DNA from 2 places in the Pedobacter sp. 05L430 genome. Region 2 is predicted to be linked to the other one. Evidence: riboswitches for the same ligand, from Rfam matches in the RefSeq annotation. Region 2 holds a riboswitch; the other holds the start of a gene.
The links. A riboswitch is a leader RNA that binds a small molecule or an ion and turns the genes downstream of it on or off. The one in region 2 is predicted to bind S-adenosylmethionine.

Region 1 (15,975 bases), on a different contig from region 2:
AAAAAAAGATCTTGGAGATATCGCTTCTATAAAAAAGATAAAATCTTAGCTTTAACTAACTGGTTAATTTAGTAACATTCTCGTATATTAAGAGTCTGATTATTAATTTGTTCAATATGAAATTCTTATTCGTCTTCTTAGTCGTTTTCAATCTGTTTTGTGGTGCTTTATTAGCCCAGCAAAGCCAGGAAAAATATACCAACGAATTAAAGTATCTCCTTTATTTACCGGAAAATTATAATAAAGATGATCAACAAAAATTCCCTGTTGTATTATTTTTACATGGCAGTGGTGAACGTGGAGATGATGTAAGCAAGGTTGCAGTAAATGGTTTACCAAAATTGATCGCCGATGGGAAAAAGTTTCCATTCATTGTAGTGTCGCCCCAGGTGCCAGAAGGAGAACGCTGGGAAAGCACAGATTTAATGCGTTTAATGAAGGATATTAAGAAAAAGTATAGAATTGATGAAGATCGATTGTACTTAACGGGTTTAAGTATGGGTGGTTATGGCAGTTGGGATATGGCAATGAAATATCCTCAGATGTTTGCCGCAGTTGTGCCGATCTGTGGAGGGGGGGATGTTTCCAAAGTCTGGGCAATAAGGCATACACCTGTTTGGGTTTTTCATGGAGGAAAGGATAATGTTGTTCCGCTTAAAGCAAGTCAGGATATGGTTAATGCACTAAAACCTATAAATCCGGATGTTAAATTCACTATTTTTCCGGAAGACGGCCACGACAGCTGGACTTCAGCATACAATACCGATAGTTTATATACCTGGTTGCTGGGCATCAAAAAGTTTAAGTACGCTAAAGTTCCGGTAGATCAGGAACTGCTGGATACTTATCAGGGCTCCTATTATAATGATCTTGCCAACGATACCTTGAAGATAACCGTAACAACGGGCATAGTTACAATGATTCGGAAAAAGGGAGTTACTGAACTAAAACCCTATGCAAATGAAAAGTTCTTTGTAAATGAGAACGATCCGGTTGATGCTGTATTCTCAGGCAAAAAACGAAAAATGCAACTCCTTATAAATGCCGACAGACAGTATGTTTACAAAAGGATTGGTGATTAAAAAGTACAGCTAATCTCAGGGATCATTACCTGTTTTATGTTAAAATCCCTTAAGATGATGTAAGAATTGCTGAATTTTTATGTGCTTTATTTAAGTATCATTGAAAACACTTTTTAACCAAACCTGTATATCACAAAATGAAACCACACAAAAAACAAATTTATGCACTTTTTATTTTCCTGCTGTTTCAGCTTAGTCTGACTGCTCAGGTAAAGAAAGTAGCGCAACCCACACAGGACTTAAAACTATGGGATAATAAGCCTGCCAAAGAATGGATGACAGAAGCTTTCCCTATGGGAAATGGAAGAATTGGCGGGATGGTATTTGGCGGAATCTCACAAGAACACATTCAATTTAATGAAATTAGTTTGTGGACCGGGGACGAAACAAATACAGGTGCTTATCAAGCATTTGGTGATGTGTACATCAATTTTAAAGACAAAGATGCTAAGGCCGCTGTTCCTGCTGATTATCGCAGAGAAACTGATATTAGCAAAGCTGTTCAGAAAATTTCTTTCACAGACAATGGCGTTGCCTATAAACGTGAGTACTTTTGCAGTTTCCCTGATAAGGTAATGGTGTTGCGTTTTACTGCCAATAAAAAGGCAGGATCCTCGGCTACTATACAACTTAGGGATGCTCATGATGCAAAAGTTACCGCTGATGGAACAAGGTTAACCATTGCTGGGAAACTTGAAAATGGAATGGCATACAGCGCTACTTTATTGGTAAAAACAGAAGGTGGATCTGCAGTTATAGAATCGGATGGTAAAGGTGGATCTCAATTAAATATTAATAAGGCAGATGCATTTACTATTTTACTTTCAGCAGCAACTGATTATAGCAATAAGCGTGATCAACAATGGAAAGGTGAGGATCCTGATGCTAAAGTTAAACAGATTTTGGCGGCGGCATCAACTAAAAACTATCAGCTGTTGCTAAACAATCACATTAAAGATTATCAGAATTTATTCGGAAGAGTGTCGTTAAACCTGGGTGCTACCCCGGCAGCAACGCTGTCGCTTCCAACTTATAAAAGGATAATTAATTATAAGAAAGCAACAGATCCTCAATTGGAGGCACTTATTTTTCAGTATGGAAGATATTTGTTAATCAACTCATCGAGAAAAGGGGGCTTGCCTGCCAATTTGCAAGGCTTATGGAACGAAAGTAACAACCCGCCATGGCGGTCTGATTACCACTCGAACATTAATATACAAATGAATTATTGGCTTGCAGAGCCTACCAATCTTTCTGAATCTCATTTTCCATATCTGGATTACATAAACAGTATGCGCGAAGTGAAAAAGGAAAATACCAAAAAGGAGTATCCTGGGGTACGTGGGTGGACTGTGAAAACGGAAAACAACATTTTTGGTGGCGAAAGCTTTTTATGGAACACACCAGGTAGTGCATGGTATGTACAGTCTATCTGGGAACATTACGCATTTACAAGAGACAAAGCTTACCTTAAAAACTTTGGTTACCCGATACTAAAAGAGATCACGGAGTTTTGGGATGATTATTTGAAACGTAGAGATGATGGCACTTTGGTAGCACCAAAGGGCTGGTCGCCAGAACATGGACCTACTGAAGACGGTGTTTCGTACGATCAGCAAATCGTGTATGATCTGTTTACCAATTATATTGAAGCTGCTGATGCATTAGGCGTTGACAAAGCTTATAGAGATAAAGTAATGGATATGCGTGAGCACCTGTTAAAACCCAAAATTGGTAAATGGGGACAGTTACAGGAGTGGGAAACAGATCGTGATGATCCAAAGGATAACCACCGACATGCATCTCATCTTTTTGGTCTACATCCGGGCAGACAGTTCAGTACGACTGAAACACCAGAGCTAACAAAAGCTGCAAAAGTAAGTTTACTTGCACGTGGCGATGCCTCAACTGGTTGGTCTATGGCCTGGAAAATGAACTTTTGGGCAAGGTTACATGATGGTGATCATGCTTATCTGATTCTTAAGAACTTTATTACACTTGTAGGTGGTTCTGGTGTTGATTATAATGAAGGTGGTGGAATTTATGCGAATTTGTTTTGCGCACATCCTCCTTTCCAGATAGACGGTAACTTTGGTTATACTGCTGGTGTTGCGGAGATGTTGCTTCAAAGTCAAACTTCAGAAATTGAATTGCTTCCTGCTTTACCCAAAGAATGGACTAGTGGAAGTGTAAAAGGTCTGCGTGCAAGAGGTAATTTTGAAATTACTGATCTGCAATGGAAAGATGGAAAGATCGTTAAGCTCTCTGTGAAATCGTTATCTGGCGGAGATTGCAATCTTCGTGTTCCAAATGCTTTAAAGGCAGTTTTTGCTGTGAAAAACAGCAAAGACGAAAATGGCTATAAATATGGTTTTAAAACTGTAGCCGGTAAGGTTTATGGTTTTGTAGACCAGTAATTAATTAAGGACAGGATAGTGCATGACACTTATGTCAAATTAATTACGGATAATAGTGAGTTGCTTAGGATTTCCGGGCAACTCATTATTAATCAAATATGAGACCATGTATTAAGACGTTGCTGCAGAAATGTGCAGTATTTGGGCTTTTGTTTGCCGTTAACCTTACGGCCCTTGCCCAGAAATTAAGTGTAAATGACCTTAAGGTTGAGCACCTTAAAAATCCACTGGCTATTGAAACGCCAAAACCCAGGTTTAGCTGGAAAATCATTTCAACAGTAAAAAATACCTTACAATCTTCTTATGAAATTAGAGTAGGCACTAGTAAGGCCTCAGTGAATGCAGGTAAGGATCTTGTCTGGAAAGGATCTACCACAGGAGATCAATCTGTATTGATCGAATATGCAGGATCAGAATTACAATCAAAAAAGAGATATTATTGGCAGGTTAGGGTAAAAGACAATCACGGCAATACATCTGCCTGGTCTGAACCTGGTCTCTTTCAAATGGGAATTGCTCCGACAGACTGGACCGCAAAATGGATCACCGTAGCGGGAAAAGATAGTTCTGCAAGAAGCCCGCTTTTTAGAAAGGAATTCTCCTTACAAAAGAAAGTCAAATCGGCTATAGCCTACATTACTGCAAAAGGATTGTACGAAGCCAACATCAATGGTCAGCGCGTAAGCGATACCTATTTTGCACCGGGATGGACCAGTTATAAAGATCACCTGCAATACCAGGTATACGACATAACTGCTGCTTTGAAAAGTGGAGCTAATGTATTGGGTGTAAGTCTAGGAAATGGATGGTACAAAGGGCGAATCGGTTTTGGAAATCAGCACAACTTTTATGGTGATACACGCGGATTGCTGATGCAGGTAGAGGTGGAATACACTGATGGTACCAAGGAATCGATAAATACAGATGAGAGCTGGAAATATACCTATGGACCAATTATGGCTTCGGACATTTATGATGGTGAGATCTATGATGCCAGGATGGAAATAGCCGGCTGGAACAATACAGGCTTTAAAGAAGATGCTGCATGGACTGCAGTTGGTACAATGGAAAAAGGTACTGAAAAGCTGGTGGCTATGAGTGGTCCGCCGGTAAGGAAACATGAGCAATTTAAAGCACTTAAAGTTTTCAAAACGCCAGCAGGAGAGACAGTAGTGGATTTCGGGCAAAATCTGGTGGGTTGGGTTATGCTTAAAGCTAAAGGTACTGCAGGAACGAAGATCACTTTGAGCCATGCAGAGGTACTTACAAAAGAGGGTAACTTTTATACGGTAAATCTGAGATCTGCAAAGGCACAGGACACTTATATATTAAAGGAAAATACAGAGCAGGTTTTTGAACCTCATTTTACTTTTCAGGGATTCAGATATGTGAAGGTAGAAGGCTATCCAGGAGAATTGAAAACTGAGGACCTAACCGCAGTTGCTGTGTATTCGGATATGGAAACAACAGGCAAGTTTTCGACGTCTAATGCCATGCTGAATCAATTACAGCACAACATCCAATGGGGGCAAAAAGGAAACTTTGTAGATGTACCGACTGATTGCCCGCAGCGCGATGAGCGTTTGGGCTGGACAGGAGACGCACAGGCTTTTGCCAATACAGCAGCTTATAATATGGATGTTGCCGGATTTTTTACCAAATGGTTAAAAGATGTAAAAACAGATCAACAACCTAATGGCCTGATCCCGCATGTGATCCCAAATGTATTAGGACCAAATGATGGTGCATCTGCAGGATGGGCGGATGTATCTACAATTATTCCATGGGATATGTATGTTGCTTACGGTGATCGCAGGATATTGGAAACACAATATGAAAGTATGCAGAAATGGGTGGGTTATATTTCATCCGTTGCAAAGAACAATCTTTGGAATTCAGGTTTCCACTTTGGCGACTGGCTGTTCTATCGTCCGAATGATGATAATGATGGCAGGGCTGCAGTAACCGATAAATATTTGATTGCGCAGACCTTTTATGCGCATTCTACACAGTTGCTGATCAATGCGGCAAAAGTATTAGGTAAACAGGATGATGTAGCTAAATACACCGCACTTCTTGCTGAGATCAAAGCAGCATTTGTGAAGGAGTACATGACGCCAACTGGCCGATTGGTATCTGGAACGCAGACCGCTTATGTTTTAGCTCTTCATTTTGACATGCTGCCCGAAGAACTGAGAGCGCCATGCGCTGAACGCCTGGTTGCTAATGTCCGCGACTATGGAAATCACCTGACAACCGGCTTTTTGGGTACACCTTATTTATGCCATGTACTGACCAGATTTGGACACAACAATGTTGCTTACGATCTTTTAATGCAGGAAAGCTATCCTTCGTGGCTTTATCCTGTAAAAATGGGCGCTACTACGATATGGGAAAGATGGGACGGTATTAAACCTGATGGATCTTTTCAAACTCCTGATATGAACTCTTATAATCACTATGCTTATGGTGCTATAGGTGACTGGATGTATAGAACAATTGCAGGAATAAATTCGGTAGCTGATCAGCCAGGGTATAAGTCTATTGTTATTGCGCCGAAACCAGGTGGAAAAATAACTAACGCATCGGCAGAATTAGAAACTGTATATGGCACGGTAAAATCAGCATGGACATTGGAAAATGGATTGTTAAAGCTTGATGTTACGGTACCAGCAAATACCAAAGCTAAGATCGTATTGCCAGATACAACTAAAGAAATTGGATCTGGTAGTTATCACTTTGAAAGTAAAATTTAATAAAAGAAAAAAGGCCGGTATCATGATTAATGATACCGGCCTTTTTTCTTTTATTACCTTGCTAAAGGTATTTGATATTATTTTATGTCAAACCACAGTCTTGTAGTTAATATATCCGCACCTTGTCTTGCTACTGCGGCTTTATAATTTGTCCCGTTAAGCGATTGTTCACGTCCTGGATATATAAATCTTACAGGTAGTTTTCCGCCTAATGTACCTGCAACGGCAGGAGTAAGTTCCGGATAATCCAATCTTCTCCACTCAGCAAAGGCTTCTAGTCCCTGTCCAAATAAAGCAATCCATTTTTGGTCACCAATAGATTTTTTGTAATTACCAGCGTTATACTTTACGGCAGGAAGGTTTGTATATGTAGTGATTTCACCTTCTGTAACCCCATATTGCCTTAATGATTCTTCAACGGCTTGTTTATACAAAGCTGCCGGATCCTCACTGCTAAAACCACGCGCTGCTATCTCTGCACGATCAAATAATACCTCAGCATAGCTGATGATAACCGCAGGTGCAGAAGGAGCAAGGAAGTAAGTGCCGGGTTTAGAAGTTTTATTTAAACCAAGGCTGTTGGCATCACTGGTTAGCAAACCATTTGGAACGCCCACATAAGTTTCAGGCGTCGCATCTTTAGTAGGGCTGGCAAATATTGGCAAACGCGGATCACCTAAGCTCCTCAATTTATCTACAATTGTTTTGCTTATCCTATGGTCGTTACGTGTGTCAAATGTATTACTTATCGGGTTTTGATTAGGAGAAGCAACATATACCAATTGTGCTATTTCAGCATTGCTACTAATGTAGGCGCCACCTTCTGCTGCAATTTCTGCCAACACGGATTTGGTTTTCTCTGGTTCACGGTCGGCTATTCGGAGTGCTATGCGCAGCCTTAATGCATTTGCGAATTTTTTCCAGCGATCTATCTTACCAGCATAAATGATGTCACCTGCAATTGCCTTACCATTCAGATCGAGATCAGCTTGTGCAGATTTCAAATCATTAAGTAATCCGAAATAAACATCTTTTTGGGTATCATATACTGGAGTTACGAATTTTTTGATCTGGATAGATTGAGAATAGGGTATATCTCCGTAAGCATCTGTTAACAATAGAAATGTCCATGATCTTAATACTTTAGCTACGCCTCTGTAATTGGTGTTTTGTTGTGCATCGGCTAGCTCAATCAGTTTGTTAAGATTGGTAATACCTTTTGTATATCCGGTGTTCCATAAATCCTGAAGATCGGTATTAGAAAAAATATAACGATCGGCATCAGTATACTGTATTTTTGACCAGTGCTGAACAAATAGCAGACTTGAGTTAATATTGTTAGTTCCCCAGTATGCATCAGCAGTGTTCTTTATAGCACCTGTTAGCAAATAATCAGGAAGGGGGTTTTCTGCAGCGTTGGGATTTTTGTTGATATCTGCCAGCTCGTCTTTGCACGAAGTGAAAGCCGTTGCTATAATTGCAGAAAAAAGGATTGGAATATATTTGAATTTCATGATGTCTAGAATTTAAAATTAAGGTTAAAACCAAATGATCTTGTTGTTGGAAGAGTTAGGTCCTCCAGACCCTGAGCGTTTCCTGTGTTGAATGCAGTTTCAGGGTCAATATTTGGTACATCTTTATGGATGATCCAAAGATTACGTCCCACTATTGAGAAAGTAGCGTCCTGTAACCCGATCTTTTTAACCCATTGCGAAGGAATGTTGTAGCTCAATCTAGCTTCTCTTAATTTGATATAAGAAGCGCTGTAAACAAATTGCTCATCTGCATTGGTTGTAGCTTTGTAATACTCTTCTGCAGGAATGATTTTATTGTTCTTAGTGCCATCAGCCAGAACGCCGTCAAAGATCATCCCGTCATTAAATGTTGTTCCTCCTGAGGTATAGGTAAGTCCGCCATTTTCAGCATTTCTTCCTCTCATTGTACTTGCCAGTACACCCGTATAAGTTCCTGTAGCGTTACTACCAGAGAATACCTTACCACCAATTCTGGCGTCTACGAGGAAATTCAAATTGAAATTCTTGTAAGTAAAGTTATTCGTAATTCCGCCTATCCAGTTTGGTGTAAACTTACCAAGAATTTGTTTTTCAGGATTGATAACCGGAGTACCATCAGAGCTTACCAGAATTTGTCCGGCAGCATCACGCTGGTAGGCAGTTCCGAAGAAAGTACCGTAAGGCTGGCCTACAGCTGCCAATACATCAAGCGTTCCACTGGTACCAATTGTATAGCTGCTAATGCGTCCTTCTTTATCCAATTCTGTAACCTTACTGCGATTACGTGAATAGTTTAAATTGATGTCCCAGCTAAAGTCTTTAAGTTTAACAGGGGTTAAACCTAGTTGAACTTCTATTCCTTTGTTATTGATACTTCCGCCATTAATAAGTTTTTGTGTATATCCTGTTCCTGAACTTACATCAACTTTTAAAATCTGATTAATACTGTTTGTATTGTACACACTTAGATCCAGCTTGATGCGGTTATCAAACAACCCAATTTCGGCACCCGCCTCAGTCGATTTGGTGATTTCTGGCAGAAGGTTTGGATTAAGGTCGATCGTATTAACTGATTGTTGTGGATTTCCATCAAATGGAGCAGTGAAGCTATAGGTATTGATCAGTTGATAAGGGTCTGTTGCCTTTCCTACTTTAGACCAGCCTCCTCTTAGTTTAGCGAAACTAAGCACCTCGCTTTTAATATCAAAAGCTTCTGTAAGAATTAAACTTCCATTAACAGAAGGGTAGAAATAAGATAAGTTCGGTTTTGGTAAACTGGAATCCCAGTCGTTACGTGCTGTTAAATTCAGATATGCATAATCTCTAAAGCCCAACTGAGCGGATCCAAATAAACTATAGGTTCTAAGTTTGGTGTAAACGTTTGAAGATACCAATGGATCTCTGGAGTTGCTCAAGGTATATAAGCCGTTTACTGCCAACTTGGTCGCTTTCTGATCGTTTTGTTCGAAAGTTGAAGTTCTAATGTTTCCGCCACCCAAAATATCTATTGAGAAATCTGAATTCAGTTTCTTATTGAACTCTAAACGACCTTCGGTATTATTTTCATTAACCGTATATGCATCTTCCTCATATGAACCGAATGGGGTACCATTTGTTCCATAAGCGATTTTGATCTTTCTACGGTCTGTATAGTAATCATTTCCTGTCCTGAAGTTGGCTGAAAGTGCGCTTGTAATTTTATAATTTAATTCTGCATTACCAATAATGCGATCACGTTTCTGACCAACTGTATTTTCATAGGCTATGAAATAAGGGTTACTATAGTAACTATTGTTCCAGTTAAAGTCGTTTCCGTTTTCGTCTTTATAGTTTTTAAGCTGACTAACATCTACCTGTCTTCCAAACCATGTAAATTGAAGCATCGGGCCAGTTGCACGTTTTCCGCCTGAGGCAGGAAGGTTATCGGCATTGCTTTTTATATAATTTGCAGAAGCGTTTAAAGTTAATTTAGGAGTGATTCTGTACGTGGTATTCAATAATAATGAATTCTTGTCCTGAGAAGAATTTGGCAGTATACCACCTTGCGTAAGGTTGTTGTAAGAGAAACGGACATCTTGTTTTTCTCCAGAGCCTGCAATGGCAATACCATTATTAAGCGCAAAACCTGTTTCAAAGAAATCCTTAACATTATCTGGATGAGCAATAAATGGAACAGCAACACCTTTAGAGTTAAACTGAGGAATTAAACGGCCATCCAATGCTGGTCCCCAGCTTTCATCTACACCGTCGTTTACACCTCCACCTTTTCCATCTACAAAGCTAAACTTGCCGCTTGTACCTTGTCCGAATGAGTTTTGATAATCCGGTAAGGTCAATAGGTTTGAAAATGTAGCGTTGGAGTTAACACTGATACCTAAACCCTTTTGGCCTCTGCCAGTTTTGGTTTTAATAAGGATAACACCTGCTGCTGCACGTGATCCATATAGTGCTGCTGCATTTGGACCTTTAAGTACACTGATTGATTCAATGTCTTCTGAATTAATATCCGAAATGGTATTGGCAAAATCCCTTGATCCAGCTATACCTAGATTCTGCGAATTATCAACGGGTACTCCGTCCACTACAAAGAGGGGTTGGTTGTTACCTGATATAGAGGTTTCACCACGAATAATAATTCTTGATGAACCCATATCGCCCTGGCTATTTGTAGTTTGCACACCGGCAATTTTTCCGGCCAGAGAGTTGATTATATTGGTTTCTTTTGCGGTAGCAATATCTTTAGATTTTAATTCCTGAACAGCATATCCCAACGATTTCTTTTCTTTAGAAATCCCAAGGGCTGTAACAACAACTTCACTTAAAGCATTTGCCGAAACATCAAGCGCAATATTTAATGTAGTTGTAGCTGCGGTAATGGTTACTTCTTTTGTAGTATATCCAAGATAAGATATACTAAGTACATCATTAACATCTGCAGCTAGAGAAAACTTACCGCTGCCATCTGTAGTTGTTCCGCTTTTTTTACCTTTTATGGTAATTGATGCTCCTGGAATAGTCTCCCCGTCGGGGTTTCCGGTAACAGTACCTGTTATTTTAACAGATTGTGCCTGTACGGTTTGCAGGAAAAAAAAGGATATAAGAATCCCTGCAAAAATTTTGTATATTTTTAACATGTGAATTAAATAAATGGGTGTATAATAAATTCTTTGGGTTGCATTAAATAGAGCAACAGTGCATTCGTTTTTGAGTGATCATAAGACCAGATGAAGGGTAATGAGATGGAGATGAGCAGCGCATTTCTTTTTGGTGTACTTTCTGTGTCATGTTTTTATACATTTATAGTTTAGGTCATCCCTTACATACTTTGTCGCGAACAGAATTAGATTTGGTTATGATGATTGATAAGGAGCATTGCGCTGTTTAATCTTATCTTTTCCGCTTTGCAGCGAATTGGAATTAGCACCTTTTACAATAAATTGTAGAGGTTGCTAAGACATCATAGGGCCAATCCCTCAGTCTTTCTTGATAAGCAGGAAGTTTTAAGAACCATTTGCTGCGACAAATATAAGAATAATCTAGTATTCCTATAGAAATTAATAAAATAAATATTCTGTATTTTGAGCAGGACAGTACAGGTTGCTGAAAATGACTAAGAAAATTAACATTGTAAACACACTAAACTTTACCTGAATTATATTCTAATGAAATTTCTTTATTCTTTCTTGCTGATGCTCTTCACCATTTCTATGGCAGAAAAAGCATACTCTAATGAAGTTAAACCCTCAGGTTTGCAATGCGAACATTTAATAAACCCAATTGGGGTAGATTTGTTAAATCCGCGCTTGTCGTGGATGATGACAGATACCCGTCAGGGTGCTAAACAAACTGCTTATAGAATTATTGTAGGTAAAGATTCATCAGAAGTAGCAAAAAAAAGGGGCCTTTCGTGGGAGTCGGGCAAAGTAGCCTCGTCTGCAAATCTTGTTAATTATAAAGGCAAAACCTTAGAGCCGTTCACTAAATACTACTGGTCTGTTGAGCTTTGGGATAAAGATGGTAAACCAGCTTCATCTGGCGGGGTAGCAACTTTCGAAACAGGAATGATGAAAGTCGACAACTGGAAAGGTACCTGGATCAGTGATGGTAACGATATCGATAAACGCGAGGCTCCATATTTCAGAAAAGTATTTGAACCTTCTAAAAAAATAAAATCTGCAAGGGCATATATTGCTGCTGCTGGTTTGTACGAATTATATTTAAATGGMAAAAAAGTAGGGAACCATAGACTTGACCCTATGTACACCKGTTTCGACAGACGTAACTTATATGTTTCTTACGATGTTACTGCCCAACTTCAAAAAGGTAAAAATGCTGTTGGTGTTTTACTTGGTAATGGATGGTATAACCATCAATCTATTGCGGTATGGAATTTTGACAAGGCACCCTGGAGAGCAAGACCTACTTTTTGTCTGGATTTAAGAATCACCTATGAAGATGGAACTGTTGATGTGGTTACTTCCGGGGGCGACTGGAAAACAAGTTCAAGTCCGATAGTACTCAACAATATTTACACTGCCGAGCATTATGATGCACGCAAGGAGCAACCGGGTTGGAATACTGCAGATTTTGATGATAAAAAGTGGAATGGCATCTCGCTTAGAGCTGCCCCGTCCAATAATGTTGTAAGTCAGGTTATGCAGCCAATTCGTAATGTCGAAGAAATTCCTTCTAAAACAATGCAAAAGGTTAACGACACTGTATATGTTTTTGATCTGGGCCGCAATATCTCTGGAGTTACAAAAATTAAAGTAAGCGGAGAGGAAGGCACTGTTATTCGTATTAAGCATGGCGAACGCTTGCATGCTAACGGAAGGCTAGACCTATCTAATATTGATGTTTACTATCGCCCTAAAGATAATACCGATCCTTTTCAAACAGATATCGTTACCTTATCAGGTAAAGGAGAACTTGAGTTTATGCCTAAGTTCAATTACAAAGGATTCCAGTATGTTGAGGTGATCAGCAGTAAGCCGGTACAATTAACCAAAGAAAGCATCACCGGTTACTTTATGCACAGTGATGTTACCCCGACAGGTAAAATAAGCTCTTCAAATAAGCTAATTGATCGACTATGGTGGGCAACTAACAATTCTTACTTGTCTAATCTAATGGGATATCCTACCGATTGTCCGCAAAGAGAAAAGAATGGATGGACTGGCGATGGACACTTTGCTGTTGAAACAGGCCTGTTTAATTTTGACGGTATTACAGTTTATGAAAAATGGCTTGCCGACCACAGGGACGAACAACAACCAAATGGCGTACTTCCTGATATTATACCTACAGGTGGATGGGGTTATGGATCGGCAAATGGAACTGACTGGACAAGTACAATTGCTATAATTCCATGGAATATATACATGTTTTATGGCGATAGTAAGTTGCTTTCAGATTCTTACAACAGCATTAAACGGTATGTGAATTACATAGAGCAAATTAGTCCTGCAGGATTAACAACCTTTGGCAGAGGCGATTGGGTGCCTGTTAAATCACAATCGTCATTGGAATATACCTCTTCTACTTATTACTATGTAGATGCAGTTATCCTTGCAAAGGCTGCAAAAATGTTTGGTAAGCAGGCCGATTATAGCTATTACAGCAACCTTGCAGAGAAAATTAAAAAGGCAATAAACGATAAGTATTTAAACCGCACAACGGGCATTTATGCATCAGGTGTACAAACTGAATTAAGTGTTGCCCTGCAATGGGGATTGGTACCTGAAGAGCTTATTACAAAAGTTGCAGAGAACCTTGCTAAAAGAGTTGCTGCCGATGGAATGCACCTTGACGTGGGTGTTTTGGGTGCAAAAGCAATATTAAATGCATTGAGTGACAATGGTCAGGCCGAAACAGCATATAAACTTGCAGCTCAGGATACCTACCCTTCATGGGGATGGTGGATTGTGAATGGAGCAACTACCTTATACGAAAACTGGGATATAAAAGCCGAAAGAGACATTTCTTTAAACCATATGATGTTTGGCGAAATAGGTGGCTGGTTCTTTAAAGGTTTGGGTGGAATTCACCCTGATGAACAACAACCGGGATTTAAGAATATTCAGCTTCGTCCTAATTTCGTTTCAGGGTTAGAACATTTCGAGGCAGAGCACGACGGTCCTTATGGTAAGATCATATCTTCATGGAAAAGATCAGGAAATGCTGTAATCTATACCGTAACTATTCCGGCAAATTCAAGTGCTACAATTACTTTCCCATTAACAGAGGGGAAAAAGGCCTTTAAAGATGGAAAAGCTGTTGCTGCCAAAACAAACATTGGAGCAGGTAAATATCAGTTTGAAATCAAATAGCAGTTATTTGTCTGGTATGGACCAATTGCATTAAATTACTTACTTTTAGAAAGATGAAGACTAAGTTTTTTGATTTTATTCATATTGATGAGTATTCTGCAACGCCTAAATATCTGCAACTGTCCAGTGCAATTATAAAAGCCGTTGAGCTGGGTAAATTAAAGAAAGACAATTTATTGCCTTCTATTAATGAGTTGAGCTATAAGTTGGAGATCTCGCGTGACACCGCTGAAAAAGGATACAAGTACCTTAAAAACATAGGTGTAATTAATTCCGTTCCGGGTAAAGGCTATTATATTGCCAATATAGATTTTAAGCAGAAACTAAAGGTGTTTCTGCTTTTCAATAAACTTAGCGCACACAAAAAGATTGTTTACGATGCATTTATTGCTGCATTGGGTGAGGATGTATCTGTAGATTTTTATATCTATAACAATGATTTCAGGCTTTTTAAACGATTTCTGACCGATAAAAAAGAAGAATATTCTCACTATGTGATCATTCCTCATTTTATTGAAGGCGAGGAATATGCCAGAGATATCATCAATACCATTCCAAAAGAAAAACTGGTTTTACTGGATAAAAAAATAAAAGGGGTTGATGGCGACTATGCTGCGGCTTATGAGAATTTTGAAAAGAATATTTACGACGCTTTGGAACAGGCCCGTAATGAGCTCAGCAAATACCACACACTAAAAATCATTTTCCCTAAAAAAAGCTATTTCCCTAAAGAGATTTTAGATGGGTTCCATCGCTTTTGTCAGCAGTATGCCTTTTCTCATCATGTAGTAAGTGATATATCTATTGAGCCAATAAACGAAGGAGAAGCTTTTATTAATTTAATGGAAGCCGATCTGGTTATTTTATTAGAACGGCTTATTAGTATGAAATATAAAATAGGAAAGAATGTAGGCGTAATATCTTACAATGAGACCCCTTTAAAGAAAATATTATTAAACGGTATTACTACTATTTCAACTGACTTTAAATTTATGGGTACAGTGGCTGCAAATCTTATCCTGGATAACTCCAGGCGCCATATCGAAGTACCTTTTTACTATACCCGCAGAGCATCAATCTAATTTTTTTTAGACTGTAACGAATTTATTTGTACTTCTTCATGATAGTACATGACAGTTTTAAAAATCTACTTGTATAAATTAGGCTTATTATTTTAACCAAATATAAAGTTCAATAAGTATGCAAGTAATTTTCGGGGTCATTTTCCATTTTATAGGAGGCTTTGCCTCTGGTAGTTTTTATATTCCTTATAAGAAGGTTAAGGGATGGGCCTGGGAGAGTTACTGGATTGTAGGTGGTATCTTTTCATGGTTGCTTGTGCCGCCTTTTGCAGCATGGCTTACTATTCCCGGTTTTACAGATATCATTGCTGCAACAAACGGTAAAATCTTATTACTTACTTACTTTTTCGGCGCCTTATGGGGAATAGGTGGCTTAACTTATGGTTTGGGTGTAAGGTATCTTGGGGTATCATTAGGAAGCTCTATTATTCTTGGATTATGTTCTGTTTTCGGAGCAATAATCCCTTCTGTATATTATAATTTTAATCCAAAACCGGGCAAGGATAGTTTAACAGATATGTTGAACAGCCAATGGGGGCAAATGGTTTTACTGGGTTTAGCAATCTGTGTTATCGGAATTATAGTTTGTGGCAAGGCCGGTGGCATGAAAGAAAAAGACCTGGTAGCGGCAGGTAAAGCCGATCCATCTAATGACGAATACAAAATTGGTCTGGGCCTTACTGTATCTATCATTTCAGGTATCCTTAGTGCTTGTTTTGCCTTTGGTATTGATGCCGGAAAAGACATGGCCAATGCCGCAAATGATATTTGGAAAAGCACACATCCGGGGCAGGG
Region 2 (5,342 bases):
CGAAATAGTTGCTCTGCAATGAATAGCAGCACTACTAAAGGCAGCAGTAATTCCATACGGTCCGACTTCCAGAAAACATAGATAAATACAGTTAACAGGCGGGTATACTCTAGGTAGTAAATCCATTTTCTTTGTTCCATTAAGGCTCCGCAGTTAATCAATGTAAGCAGAACAAACATAACAATAAACAACTTATCTACGGTCTCAAAGTAGGGATATAAGCCGGTAATGAACGTTAACAGAATTACGCTGACAATTATTTGTATGTTTAAATAACCTCTGAATTTAAAACGATAAGAAGAGGATGCTTTGTGCTGCAGGTATCTCTTTTCAAGCATTGGCCTGATTTCCTGATCCAGTCTGGAAGGGTGACCAAAGATGATTTTTAATTTGGTCTTTACCTCGGGTACCTTTTTACACGCCGCTAAAATTTCGAGGTAGTAATGGAAGTGCTGCCATAAGAAACTATAACTTTTTACAGGATGTGTAAGGCCATACTTAGGTGGTTCCTCTTCCCTTTGGAATGTTCCAAAGATTTTGTCCCAGAAAACGAATACATCTCCATAGTTCTTATCAAGATATTTCTCATCGCTGGCATGGTGAACCCCATGAATGGAAGGTGTAACCAGAATATATTCCAGCCAGCCTAAATTTCTGATCAGCTGAGTATGGGTAAAGAAGGAATAGGCCCCATGAACAACAAGAATAGCGATCACCATGGTAGGATGAAATCCCAGCAGCGGTATAACGCACCAAAAAAGATTTCTGATCAGGGCTTGAAAAACGGTAATCCTGGCGGATACTGTAAAGTTAAATTCTTCGCTTTGATGATGTACGATATGGGCTGCCCAAAGGATATTTACCTCATGACCGAGTCTATGGTACCAATACCAAACAAGATCTGTAACCAGGATCAGTAATACCCATACCCACCAAACATTGGGTATGCTGAAAAGTGCATAGTTGGTGTAAATCCAAAAGAACAAGCTGCAGAAACTTGCTGATATAAAGAGATTGAGAAGCCTTTCGGCAATACCTATACTGAGGTTGGAAATGGAACTTTCATATTTGAACAAATGCGCCTTTTTTAGCTTTACAGCGATCCCATACTCTAAAAAAAGAAACACAAAAAAAGCTGGGATAGCAAAGGCTAAATAGTTAAAATGACTAATCATAATTTAATTCCTCTTAGCCAAATGTAAATAAATACTACTAAATTAGTAGTATTTATTTTAAACTATATTTTAACGAACCATTCAGTTTCCTTATGCAAGGTTTATACATTCCAAAATTGTATATCTATTGTTTTGCCATTGTGTAACGATTGTTTAAGCGTTGTATGAACCCTAATAATAGCTTAATTATCAGTGCTTTAGAGGTAGCCTTTTTTTGAGGTTAAGCAGGCCAATATCAAGGATTAAAATTTATTTTAATAAAGTCTAGTAAATTAGTAGTTTTTATTTATACATTTGCGACTCAATAGTTGTTCTTGTAATTTACTTATCCAGAAAGACAGAGGGAAAGGCCCTACGACGTCTTAGCAACCTGTACCAGCTTTGCTTGTAAAAGGTGCTAATTCCTGCTCCGCTAATGCGGAGAAAGATAAAATGGTAAAGAGTTGTACCTCTTCTGCATAAGCTGACATCACAGAATGATTAATTATAAACGATTAATTAAAAAAGAGGAGGAAGAAATGAGAATTTATCTAGACAATGCTGCAACCACCCAACTGGACAAAGAGGTTTATAAGGAAATTATCCCTTACCTGTTAGAGTATTTTGGCAATCCATCATCACATCATGAAGATGGAAGGATTGTAAAAAGCGCTATTGAAAATGCCAGAAATACCATAGCCGATCTTTTAAATGCTGCGCCTAATGAAATTATTTTTACAAGTGGCGGTACTGAGGCCGACAACACAGCTATATTATCAAGCGTGTATTCTGAGCAGGTTAAACATGTAATTACTACTCCATTTGAGCATCATGCAGTTCTGCATACATTAGAAGCACTTAAAAAGCGTGGCGAGATAAGCCTAAGCTTTATAAATACGGATGATAGGGGAAACCTTGATGTTGAACATTTACAGCAACTATTAAAAAATAAGGAACGCTCATTGGTATCGGTAATGCATGCCAATAACGAAATCGGGAATTTAAACAACATTGAATTAATTGGCGAGCTCTGTTGTAGCAGCAACGCTATTTTTCATTCAGATACGGTTCAGACCATTGGACACTATCGCCATGATCTGTCAAAATTGAAAGCACATTTTATAGCTGCATCAGCACATAAATTTCATGGGCCAAAAGGTGTAGGATTTATTTACTGTAAAAATGGGATCCAGCTTTCCAAGCTAATCCATGGCGGATCTCAGGAACGCAGGCTACGTGCAGGAACTGAAAATATTCATGGAATTATTGGCCTGGCAAAAGCTTTGGAAATTGCATATCGTGATATTGATGAACACGCAAGGTATATACAGAAACTAAAAGACAGGATGATCTTTAAATTGAAGGCCGAAATTGAAGGGGTACAGTTTAATGGAAATTCGGGTGATGCGGATAAGAGCCTTTACACCGTTTTAAGTGTTAGCCTGCCACAACATGAAGGTGCTGATGACTTACTGGGATATCTGGACCTGAATAATATTTCTGTGTCTGGAGGAAGTGCCTGCTCTACAGGGTCGGCATCGCATGTGCTCAAAGCAATTAATGCAGATCCATCCCGTCATACGGTTCGCTTTTCATTTAGTAAGTATAATACCATAGAAGAAATAGATTACACCGTTGAAAGGCTCGCTGCAATTTATAATGTGGTAACCATATAATGTGCTTAATGGTAAAAATTAACATCCTGGCTGTGTAGATTGCGTGGCTTTATGCAATGGTGGAAAGTTCATTCAGCTCGCTTTCTGCAACACGCCGGGATGTTAATTAATAAACGTTTAACAATATACAATAACGGCCAATAGAAGGGCCAATTATAACATAAAAAATAAATACTACTAAATTGGTAGATTTTTTTTGAATTGTTATTTCTAAGCATTACCTTTACATCAATCTAATAAAGCTCCACCCCTTAGTAGATGATTTTTATTGCCAACATCTAGTAACTCCACCATTAATAGATGATTTATAAAGTTTTCTAAAAAATGATTTTTAGAAATATAAATTAACTAGTGATATGAAAAATTTAAAATTCTGYTGTTGTATGTGCATGTAGTTTCTACAGCATTCCCTGATTGATTTTCTTGAATTTATTCGTCAGAATCTAATAGCCAGGCTATTGAGGCAGGAATCGTTATGCCCAAAATTCTCTTAAACAACCTAAAAAACCCTATACAATGAACTTAAAAGATTATCTATTTAAAGCTAAATGCCTGTCGGCAGGTATTTTATTGAGTGGTGCAGCACTTGCAGGAACTAAACCTGAACCTGCAAAATTTATTAAAGAAGGCGTATGGCGCGGCGTATTTACCGTAAGCGAATCGCAGGTTCCCTTTAATTTCGAACTAAAAGGAAAAGACCCTCAGCATGCAGTGTTTACCCTTTTAAATGGCACGCGTCGCGATGATTTCCATGTACAGCTAATTGGCAAAGACTCCATATTCGTTAAAATGAACACCTATGATGCTGCTTTAGTAGCCAAAATAGAAGATGATGGAAGGCTAACTGGCGAATACAGAAGTTTGGTGCCTAATTTTAGAGGAAATGCACTTCCTTTTACTGCAGAATATGGCAAGGCATATCGCTTTGTTGATCCGGGAAAAGACGTGAAGCCAAAAGCAGATTTAAGCGGTAAATGGGAGCTTAAGCTTTATAGTAAAGAAGCAGTTCCGGCTTCTATTGCCGTATTAAAGCAATCGGGCAATAAACTTACCGGCGTGATAATGACCGTTGTTGGCGATAGCCGCGAAATTGAAGGTACTGTACAAGGTGATGAATTTGCTTTATCTGGTTTTACAGGCCCTAGCCCTTTCATTATTAAAGGAAAAATAAATGAAGATGGAACCCTTTCCGGAGAGCAGGGTTTTGGAATTTATAAGAACATCAAATTTGATGCAACCAAAAACAATGTTGCCGATTTACCAGATCCTTATAAACTAACGTTTTTAAAGGAAGGATATAAAAAGCTTGACTTTACTTTTCCTGATTTGAACGGTAAATCTGTCTCGCTAAGCGATGACAAGTATAAAGGCAAGGTAGTTATTGTAGAGATTATTGGTACCTGGTGCCCTAACTGTACAGATCAGACAGTGTTTTTGTCGCCATGGTTTAATAAAAACCAAAAGCGTGGTGTAGAAGCCATAGCAATAGGCTTTGAACAGAAAGACAGTTTGGAGTATGCTAAATATACGCTGGGAAAACTGAGAGATAAATATGATATCAAGTATGACATACTTTTTGGTGGCCTTGCCGATAAAAAGTTGGTAGCTCAAAAACTCCCTGCACTTAACAAGTTCATTGCTTTTCCTACTACTATAATCATAGACAGAAAAGGTGAGGTAAGAGAAATTTATACCGGATATACTGGTACTGTAACAGGTAAGTATTACGATGATTATGAGAAGAAATTTAATAAAGTGCTAGACGAATTATTGGCTGAACCTGAACCAACGGCACAAGCCACGGATACAAGTAACACCTTAAAAGGTAAATAATAGTATAACCATAAAACTTAAACGATGAATAAGCGCAATTTTTTTAAAGAATTATTATTACTCTCCCTGGGCTTGCTTTTAGGCGTATCTGTATGGGCCTTAGATAAGAACCATGCGGGGAAAGTAATTAAAGAGGGAGTTTGGCGTGGTGTTTTTAATGTTAGTGAAACTCAGGTACCATTTAATTTCGAATTTAAAGGGAAAGATCTGGAGCACGGTACATTTACACTATTAAATGGAACCAGACGCGATGATTTCCATGTAACCCGGCTGGGTAAGGATTCGATTTTTATTAAAATGAATACCTATGATGCAGCACTTGTTGCCAAAATAGAAGATGATGGAACACTAAGTGGAGAGTACCGAAGTCTGGTGCCGGGTTTTAGAGGTAACTCGTTACCATTTACAGCAGAACATGGTAAGAATTACCGCTTTGTTGAACCTGGTAAGGACGTTGCACCGGTTGCAAACATTAGTGGTAAATGGGAACTGAAGTTTTATTCTAAAGAGCAGGTTCCTAATAAGGTGGCCTTGTTAAAGCAAAATGGAAACAAACTTACCGGTGTAATTTTACAGGTTACTGGCGATAGTCGTGAATTGGAAGGCACCGTACAAGGCGATGAATTTGTTTTGTCGGGTTTTACGGGTCCAAGCCCTAAAATTTATAAAGGTAAAATTA

Region 1: another riboswitch for S-adenosylmethionine. It lies ahead of AC1DG9_RS04595 (SusC/RagA family TonB-linked outer membrane protein); the one in region 2 lies ahead of AC1DG9_RS03180 (cysteine desulfurase family protein).

Annotation. Positions count from the first base shown of each region.
Region 1 is NZ_JBFTNT010000010.1:71,895-87,869, forward strand. It holds gene AC1DG9_RS04570 (hypothetical protein) at 1-49, shown strand, start outside; gene AC1DG9_RS04575 (carboxylesterase family protein) at 117-1,082, shown strand; gene AC1DG9_RS04580 (glycoside hydrolase family 95 protein) at 1,220-3,499, shown strand; gene AC1DG9_RS04585 (glycoside hydrolase family 78 protein) at 3,598-6,255, shown strand; gene AC1DG9_RS04590 (SusD/RagB family nutrient-binding outer membrane lipoprotein) at 6,333-7,769, opposite strand; gene AC1DG9_RS04595 (SusC/RagA family TonB-linked outer membrane protein) at 7,775-10,903, opposite strand; SAM riboswitch class I at 11,154-11,262, opposite strand; gene AC1DG9_RS04600 (alpha-L-rhamnosidase) at 11,432-14,098, shown strand; gene AC1DG9_RS04605 (GntR family transcriptional regulator) at 14,152-15,180, shown strand; gene rhaT (L-rhamnose/proton symporter RhaT) at 15,299-15,975, shown strand, end outside.
Region 2 is NZ_JBFTNT010000006.1:65,273-70,614, reverse strand. It holds gene AC1DG9_RS03185 (sterol desaturase family protein) at 1-1,175, opposite strand, end outside; SAM riboswitch class I at 1,498-1,609, shown strand; gene AC1DG9_RS03180 (cysteine desulfurase family protein) at 1,694-2,830, shown strand; gene AC1DG9_RS03175 (peroxiredoxin family protein) at 3,347-4,663, shown strand; gene AC1DG9_RS03170 (peroxiredoxin family protein) at 4,688-5,342, shown strand, end outside.